DNA from 2 places in the Nocardia sp. NPDC055165 genome. Region 2 is predicted to be linked to the other one. Evidence: riboswitches for the same ligand, from Rfam matches in the RefSeq annotation. Region 2 holds a riboswitch; the other holds the start of a gene.
What was found. Region 2 has a riboswitch for cobalamin ahead of metE (5-methyltetrahydropteroyltriglutamate--homocysteine S-methyltransferase). Riboswitches for the same ligand answer to the same signal wherever they lie in the genome.
Positions count from the first base shown of each region.

Region 1: another riboswitch for cobalamin. It lies ahead of ACWFRF_RS20515 (ABC transporter substrate-binding protein); the one in region 2 lies ahead of metE (5-methyltetrahydropteroyltriglutamate--homocysteine S-methyltransferase).

Region 1 covers NZ_JBSGSS010000009.1:252,770-257,182, reverse strand. The annotation lists gene ACWFRF_RS20525 (FecCD family ABC transporter permease) at 1-293, opposite strand, end outside; gene ACWFRF_RS20520 (FecCD family ABC transporter permease) at 290-1,288, opposite strand; gene ACWFRF_RS20515 (ABC transporter substrate-binding protein) at 1,285-2,322, opposite strand; cobalamin riboswitch at 2,352-2,557, opposite strand; gene ACWFRF_RS20510 (hypothetical protein) at 2,742-2,957, shown strand; gene ACWFRF_RS20505 (helix-turn-helix domain-containing protein) at 3,222-3,989, shown strand; gene ACWFRF_RS20500 (MarR family winged helix-turn-helix transcriptional regulator) at 4,034-4,413, opposite strand, start outside.
Region 2 covers NZ_JBSGSS010000006.1:409,070-413,482, forward strand. The annotation lists gene ACWFRF_RS15920 (pyruvate carboxylase) at 1-2,015, opposite strand, end outside; cobalamin riboswitch at 2,317-2,502, shown strand; gene metE (5-methyltetrahydropteroyltriglutamate--homocysteine S-methyltransferase) at 2,640-4,413, shown strand, end outside.

The DNA.
Region 1 (4,413 bases), on a different contig from region 2:
ATCGCGAAGGCCGCGCCGACACACAGCCCGGTGAGCACGCGCGGCAACCGATCGGCCACCACCACGTCGTACTCGATGAGCGTGCCACCGCCACCGAGGACCCGCACCACGTCAGCGACCGTGAGCGGGTAGTAGCCGATCGTGAGTGACCACGCCGCCACCGCCAGCGCGGCCACCGTCACCAGCACGGTGACGATCGTGGACCGTGTCCCGACGCGAAAGACGATGCGCCGGTCCGGTGTTCGCAGCAGCAGCGTCCCGCTGGGCAGTACGCCGCGCTCGGTGCCCGTCACAGTGTGGCCACCTTTCGATTGCGCACGAGATAGAGAAAGAACGGCGAGCCCGCGAAGGCGGTGATGATGCCGACCTGGATTTCCTGTGGCCGCGCCAGCATCCGTCCGAGGATGTCGGCCACCAACAGCAGCGTCGGGCCCAGCAGCGCGCACCACAGCAGAATCCACCGGTAGTCGTGTCCGGCGAAGAATCGGGCGATGTGCGGGATCACCAGACCGATGAAGGCGATCGGTCCGGCGATGGCCACCGCCGAGCCCGCGAGCAGCACCACGCTCAACGCGCCGGTCGCGCGCGTCGCGACCAGCCGCGTGCCGAGCGTGCGCGCCATGTCGTCACCGATGGCGACAGCGTTCAGCGGCCGGGCCACCACTACCGCCAGCAACAGCCCGACAGCGATGAACGGTGCTGTCTGCCACACGGATTCGATGTCGGCGCGAGCCAGCGAGCCGACCACCCAGAAACGGAAGTTGTCGAACAGGGTGCGGTCCAGCAGGGTGATCGCCGTGGTGATCGACCCACACAACGCGGTGCAAGCAGCGCCCGCGAGCGCCAGTTTCACCGGTGTCGCGCCACCGAACCCCAACGATCCCAGCGTGTAGACGAACGCCGCGGCGACCGCGGCACCGAGGAAGCCGAACCAGATGAATCCGCCCGTCGCCGTGAGGCCGAACGCACCCATCGCGATCACGATCGCCAGGGACGCACCGGCGTTGACGCCGAGCAGGCCGGGCCCGGCCAGCGGGTTGCGAGTGAGCCCCTGCATCACCGCCCCCGCCAGCGCCAACGCGACACCGGCGAGGAGTCCCGCGACAGTTCTGGGCAGCCTGATGTAGCGCACGACCCGGTCGGTGTCGGTCCCCTGGAAATCGGTGAACGCGACCACGGCCTGGTCGAGGGTGAGCGGGTGCGAGCCGATCAGGATGGACGCGACGCAGACAGCCACCAGCGCGGCGCCGGCCACGATCGGACCGGCGCCGCGAGCGCTGCGCGTCACCGCCGGAACAACTCGGGATGGATCAGGGTGGCGACCAGTTCAGTCGAGTGTGCGATCCGCACCCCTGCCGCCCGGTCGGCGAACAGGAACGGGTGCACAGTCGCGTTCCGCACGGCCGCCAGATTCGCGAATGCCGGGTTTCCGACGATCTTGTCGACCTGGGGCTGACCGTCGGCGCGCGTGTAGGTCGCCTTGCAGCACAGGCTGGTCAGGATGATGTCGGGGTCACGGGCGATGAGCTCTTCCGCGCCGACTGGCACGTTGCGCTTCGCGGTGAGATCGGCGAAGGCATTCACGCCACCGGCGGCCTCGATGATCTGGGTGATGAAATCGATGCCGCCTGCCACGGTGTAGGAGCCGTCGTCTTTGGGGGTGACGACCGCGACCCGCGGCTTCCCGGCGTTGCCGACCTTGGCGCGGACCGCGTCGATGCGTGAACTCAGCTGCGTGACAACTTCTTCGGCGCGCTCGGAGGTGCCCCAGAGGGCACCGAGGTCGCGCAGGTCGGCGTACACGTTGTCGAAGCGCACGGTATCGGGGTCGATCGCCTCATCGGCGAGCCCGTCGGCACTCGGGCACAGCGGACTCAGCACCCAGGTGCGCACACCCAACTCGTGCAGGCTCGCCCTGGTGCCGACGCTGTTCTGCGCCGAGGACGCGAACACCCCGTTGAAACCCGACATGACGAAGTCGGGTCGCTGGGCGAGCAGTTCGTCGCGACTGGGCAACTTCTCGACGTATGGCGAGCGTGCCTGCGCGCCGACGTACTCCGGAAGCACGGCGGAGTCCAGGAATGCTGTCCCCACCAGCCGATCGGTGACACCGAGCGCGTGCGCGATCTCGATCGACGGCTGATACGCCGCGTAGATCCGCTGCGGTGGGCCATCGACGGCGACGTCGATCCCACAGTTCACGCGGGTGACAGCAGCTGCGCCCTCCGCGTCGGAGAGGGGTTGCACACCACAACCGGTGACAACGATCGTGCAGGCGAGCAACGCGCCGGAACGTAGGCGCGCGAAAACAGAGCGGGTCAAGAGACGGCCTTCCAGGTCCTCGTGGAATGGGGTACTGCGTAGCCGTGGCCGGTCTCCTGGCTGACGGGATAGTGCGCGGTGAATCCACCTTCCCAGGGCAGGGCCCCAGTGGCTCCGGATGACAGATGTCGTCCGGATCGATTCACAACTCCCGATCACAGTGGCGAGGGCCGCACCGGTTCTACACCGGTTTCCCGAACACCACGGCTGGTGAACTGTAGCAACGTCGACTGCATCGAGGGGGCGGCGCCGGGGCGGGGTGCTCGCGCGCGGTCGCCGAATCCGATACACAGCCGACTCCCAGCCGGGTCCCACCGGGCTCGACGGTTGCGCCGCGAAGATTCAGCTATCGGCCGAGCACTTCGGCCGGCCGACGATCTCGGCGGTGAGATCGAAGATCAGGAGGAACGCTCATGAGAATGAAGTCGACAGTGGCCAAGACCGCGGTGGCGAGCACTCTCGCCCTCGGGGTGCTGGGTGCCACGGCGGGCGTGGCGAGCGCGGATCCGGGTGGGCACGACCAGCAGCGGCCCGGGCAGGGTCAGGAGCACCGGCCGCAGCAACAGCCGGAGCATCACAACGACGCGCCGCAGCACGGCTTCTGGTTCTTCGGCACCTGGGTTCCCCTGCCCTGAGCCTCACCGCGGACCCGGTGCTCCCCGGGTCCGCGGTGCTCGTCTGTGCGAGTTGCGGTGCAGGACTTCGCTGTCCAGCTCGCGAACCCCATCCGTGCCGACGCCGGTGACGAATGGACTGAAGGCGGGTCGGCACCGTATTTCCGGTACCATTCACTCCCCTGAAGCCGACCCGCCTGCTTGTCACCGGCGCCCATCCGGCCTTCGAGCCCTGGAAGAATCAGCCGTCGCGGTTCCGGTCGGCGCACCGATACTCTGGTAAGGGTGACCGACGGTGCGCCTGCGAAATCGTGTGGTCCGACCCGCTCACCGATGGCCTGGATCAGGCCGGGCTATGCCGGGTACATCGGACCCGAACTCGGTGTCGACCTACATTCCACCTCTGTCGCGGTGCTCAGCGTCGGACTCGACGGGCCGTTCGCCCTCGAGACCGCCACCCACGGCGAAATACTCACTCGCAGCGCGTACAGCCCTGCCCGGGCGGTGCATCGGGTGAATACCCTCGGCAAATGGATCCTGCTCCTGTGGTCGCCCGCTTCGGCCATCGCAGGCCAGATGACGACCACCGAGGGGCCGTACGGATTCGCCCACCTGCGCGAGCGCGAACTGGTCGAACAATGCCGGCTACCTGATGCGGACCCCGGCCGAATCCTGGCGATCGCAGTCGGCGGTCCCCCGGCCGATATCGATCCGCGCATCGAACGCGTGGCGGCCGCGATCCGTCGGCATCCGGATCACGCGTTTCGGGCCGAACCGATCGCCGCGACCCTCGGTCTGTCGACATCGCACTTTCTCCGGTTGTTCGTCCAGCAGTACGGGACCACGTTCCGCCGCTATCAACAGTGGGCCCGCGTCATCCACGCGATGAGAGCTGTCGCCGCCGGCCACGACCTGACCCGATCCGCGACGGACGCGGGATTCGCCACACCCTCGCATTTCAGCGAGACCTTTCATCGCATGTTCGGAATGTCCGCCACAGCAGCCCTGCGCTCGGGGCTCCGATTCGACCTCGAAACCACGTCAGCACCTTGATGGTTACCCCGGTCAGCAATCCAGATCACCGCGGGTAACCACGCTCAGGACCGGTCGGACAGGGCGGTGGCGGCTGGGTTGGTGGCATCCCGGATCACGCGCAAGCCGGTGATCAAGCCGTCGAGTTGAGTGGGGGTCAGCTGACCGGTGAGCCATTGCTCGAGGGCAGCGAGATAGTCCGGAAGGACCTCTTCGAGGCGGCGGATGCCCGCATCGGTCAAGGCCGCGTAGGCGCTGCGCCGATCAGCCGGGTCGAGTTGGCGTTCGACCAGACCCGCGGTGGCCAGCCGGTCGACCAGACGGGTGACCCCACTGGTCGAGAGCTCGGTTTGCGTGGCCAGGTCCGACATCCGCAGGCGGCAGCCCGGGGAGCGACTCAGTCGCAGGAGGGCATTGAGGTCGAGACCCGACAGGCCGTGCGCTT
Region 2 (4,413 bases):
AGGTCGCCGGTGTAGCTGAGCGCGACTTCGGCTATGGCGGTACCGGTTTCGCGGACCGCGTCGATCGCCGGACGCATCTGGTCGACGTTGTTGAGCGCGTCGAAGATGCGGAAGATGTCGATACCGGTGGCGGCGGCCTCGGAAACGAAAGCGCGCGTGACCTGTTCGGGGTAGGGCGTGTAGCCCACGGTGTTGCGACCGCGCAGCAGCATCTGCAGGCAGATGTTCGGCACGGCTTCGCGCAGCGCGGCCAGGCGCTCCCACGGGTCCTCGTGCAGGAACCGCAGTGCCACATCGTAAGTCGCGCCGCCCCAGGCTTCGATCGAGAGCAGTTCGGGGGTCAGCCGCGCGACATGACCCGCCACACCGAGCAGACCGTTGGTGCGGACACGGGTGGCCAGCAGCGACTGGTGTGCGTCACGGAAGGTCGTGTCGGTGACACCGAGTGCCCTCTGCTCGCGCAGGGCCTTCGCGAAACCCTCCGGTCCGAGAGTGAGCAGACGCTGGCGCGAGCCGTCCGGCGGCGGCAGCGTGAGGTCGACAGCGGGCAGCTTGTCGTAGGGGTACACCGTGGTCGGGCGGTCGCCGTTCGGCTTGTTGACGGTGATGTCTGCCAGATAGGTCAGGATCTTGGTGCCGCGGTCGGCCGAGCCGCGCGAGGTGAGCAGTTCGGGACGCTCGTCGATGAACGAGGTGGTGACCCGGCCCGCCTGGAAATCGGGGTCGTCGAGCACCGCCAGCAGGAACGGGATGTTGGTCGTCACGCCGCGGATACGGAATTCGGCCAGCGCCCGGCGGGCGCGCGCGGCGGCGGCGGGCAGGTCACGACCACGGCAGGTGAGCTTCACCAGCATCGAGTCGAAGTAGGCGCCGATCTCGGCGCCGAGATTCGCGCCGCCGTCGAGGCGGATGCCCGCGCCGCCGGGGGTGCGGTAGGCGGTGATGCGGCCGGTGTCGGGGCGGAAGCCGTTGGCCGGGTCCTCGGTGGTGATGCGGCACTGCAGCGCGGCGCCGCGAATCTGCACCGTCTCCTGGCTCAGCCCCAGGTCGGCGAGGGATTCGCCCGCCGCGATGCGCAGCTGCGACTGCACCAGGTCGACGTCGGTGATCTCCTCGGTGACCGTGTGCTCCACCTGGATGCGCGGGTTCATCTCGATGAACACGTGGTTGCCGCGCTCATCCAGGAGGAACTCCACGGTGCCCGCGTTGATGTAGCCGATCTGGCGGGCGAAGGCCACCGCGTCGGCGCAGATGCGCTCGCGCAGTTCCGGTGACAGGTTCGGGGCGGGCGCGAGCTCGATCACCTTCTGGTGGCGACGCTGCAGCGAACAGTCCCGCTCGAACAGGTGCATGACGTTGCCGTGCTGGTCGGCCAGGATCTGTACCTCGATGTGGCGCGGGTTCACCACCGCCTGCTCGAGGAACACCGTCGGATCGCCGAACGCCGACTCCGCTTCGCGCGACGCGGCCTCGATCGACTCACGCAGTTGCTCGGGCGCGGCGACCCGGCGCATGCCACGGCCACCACCACCGGCGACGGCCTTGACGAAGATCGGGTATTCGAGTTCGGCCGAGGCGGTGAGCAATTCGTCGATATCGGCCGAGGGCTCGCTGGACTTCAGCGTCGGCAGTCCGGCCGCCTTCGCCGCCGCGATGGCCGTGGCCTTGTTGCCGGCCATCTCCAGGATCTCGGCGGTGGGGCCGATGAAGGTGATGCCCTCGGCGGCACAGGCCGCGGCGAGGTCGGGGTTCTCCGACAGGAAGCCGTAGCCGGGGTAGATCGCGTCGGCGCCGGCGCTCTTGGCCGCCTCGATGATCGCCTCGATCGACAGGTACGCGCGAACGGGATGACCCTCTTCGCCGATCTGATAGGACTCGGCAGCCTTCAGGCGATGGACGGAATTGCGATCCTCGTGCGGGAACACCGCGACCGTTCCGATGCCGAGTTCGTAGGCCGCGCGGAAGGCACGGATAGCGATCTCACCACGATTTGCGACCAAGACTTTCGAGAACATTGGCCTACGGTACCCGGCCACGAGCCGGGGCCGGACACGCAAGGTGGCTTCGCAGCAATCTTCACACCGCACACCTGCCTACCTGCGAAGTTGCGTTCATCGGGCCGTCACATCTCACCGTGCGCAGCGGTGCGCGGTGCGCACGGACAACGTGGGCGCAACCGCAGGTCACGGCCGTGTACCGGATGGGGCGGTGACCCATGGCCCCGCCGAGGGCCTATGCTGGGCAGGCAGCTGGTTCGCGTGCGCGGTGGAAGAGTCGGAGCCCCGACCTCCCGCGTAGGCGTCGAAACCCGGGTGCGGATCATGTTCCGCACCGGGTGAGAGGGAACCCGGTGAGAATCCGGGACTGTCCCGCAGCGGTGAGCAGGAACGACCGCCGTCATCAGCACTGGGCTGCACGCCTGGGAAGCGACGGCCAGTAGGTCGGTCGATCACACGACCGGTGCCCGCGAGTCCGAAGACCTGCCGACTGTGCCGGATACGCCGTATCCGGCGGCCACCGCCTCGTGGATCGGGCGCGCGGACCACCGATACCGACCTGTCGTGTGCTTTCGCGACTCTGTCGGCCGTGTGGCGTGTGCCCGCGAAAAGGCGGCGGCTCTCCCCGCACGACACTGGAGAATCTCCGTGACTGTTTCGCATACCCCCTTCACCGCAACGGTTCTCGGCCTACCGCGAGTGGGCCCGAACCGGGAACTCAAGCGCGCCACCGAGTCCTACTGGGCGGGCCGCGCCGATGCCGCGCACCTGCACGCGGTCGGCCGTCAGCTCCGTCGCGCCCAGCTCACCGAACTCGCCGCGGCCGGAATGGATTCGGTGCCGGTGGGCACCTTCTCCTACTACGACCAGATGCTCGACACCGCGGAACTGCTGGGCGCACTGCCGGCGCGGGTCGCCGGAATCGCCGATCCGCTCGACCGCTATTTCGCGGCCGCGCGCGGCACCGACACGATCGCTCCGCTGGAGATGACCAAGTGGTTCGACACCAACTACCACTACCTGGTGCCCGAAATCGATGCGGCCACCACCTTTTCCCTGCATCCGGGCAAGCTGCTGACCGAACTCGACGAGGCGATCGAGCTGGGGGTCCCCGCACGGCCGGTGGTGATCGGTCCGATCACCTTCCTGAAGCTGGCCAAAGCCGTCGACGGCGCCGCACTGGAGCGGCTGCCCGAGCTGGTGCCGCTGTATCTCGACCTGCTGGCCCGGCTGGCGGACGCGGGCGCGCGGTGGGTACAGATCGATGAGCCGGTGCTGGTCACCGACCTGACCGAGGCGGAGCTCGCCCTGGTCGGCCAGACCTACAGCGCGTTGTCGGCCGCGCAGAACCGGCCCGCGATCCTGGTCGCGACCTACTTCGGGCACCCCGATGCCGCCCTGGCGGTGCTGGCCGACACCGAGATCGAGGGTGTCGCCCTCGATGTCACCGCGGGCGCCGATCTCTCGGCGGTCGCGGCGTTGCCCACCCTGTCCCGCAAACTGGTGGTGGCGGGTGTGGTCGACGGCCGCAATATCTGGCGCGCCGACCTCGACGCTGCCCTCGGCACCCTGGGCACCCTGCTCGGCAGCGCCGACGCGGTGGCCGTGTCGAGCTCGTGCTCGCTGCTGCACGTGCCGTATTCGCTGACTCCCGAGACCGGGCTGGACGAGCGGCTGCGCTCGTGGCTGGCCTTCGGCACCGAGAAGGTCGGCGAGGTGCGCGTCCTGGCCACCGCACTCACCGCGGGCGTCGACGCGGTCGCCGACGAGCTGGCCGCGGCCCGCGCCGCCGCCGACTCACGCCGGACCGATCCGCGTCTGCACAACGACCAGGTCCGCGGCCGGTTGGCCGCGCTCGACGAGAACGACCTGACCCGCTCCCCCGCCGACGAGCGTCGCGCCCGTCAGCGCGATCACCTCGACCTGCCGGTGCTGCCGACCACCACCATCGGCTCCTACCCGCAGACCTCGACCATCCGGCTGGCCCGTGCCGCGCTGCGCAAGGGCGAGATCGACCAGGCCGAGTACGTGCGGCGGATGCGGGCCGAGATCGCCGACGTGATCACCCTGCAGGAAGAGCTCGGTCTCGACGTGCTGGTGCACGGTGAACCCGAACGCAACGACATGGTGCAGTACTTCGCCGAACTGCTCGACGGTTTCGCCGTCACCGAGGCGGGCTGGGTGCAGTCCTACGGCACCCGCTGCGTGCGTCCGCCGATCCTGTTCGGTGATGTCACCCGGCCCGCGGCGATGACGCTGTCGTGGATCGGATACGCCCAGTCGCTGACCACCAAGCCGGTCAAGGGCATGCTCACCGGCCCGGTGACCATCCTGGCGTGGTCGTTCGTCCGCGACGACCAGCCGCTGGGTGACTCGGCCCGCCAAGTCGCGCTCGCCATCCGGGACGAGACGCTCG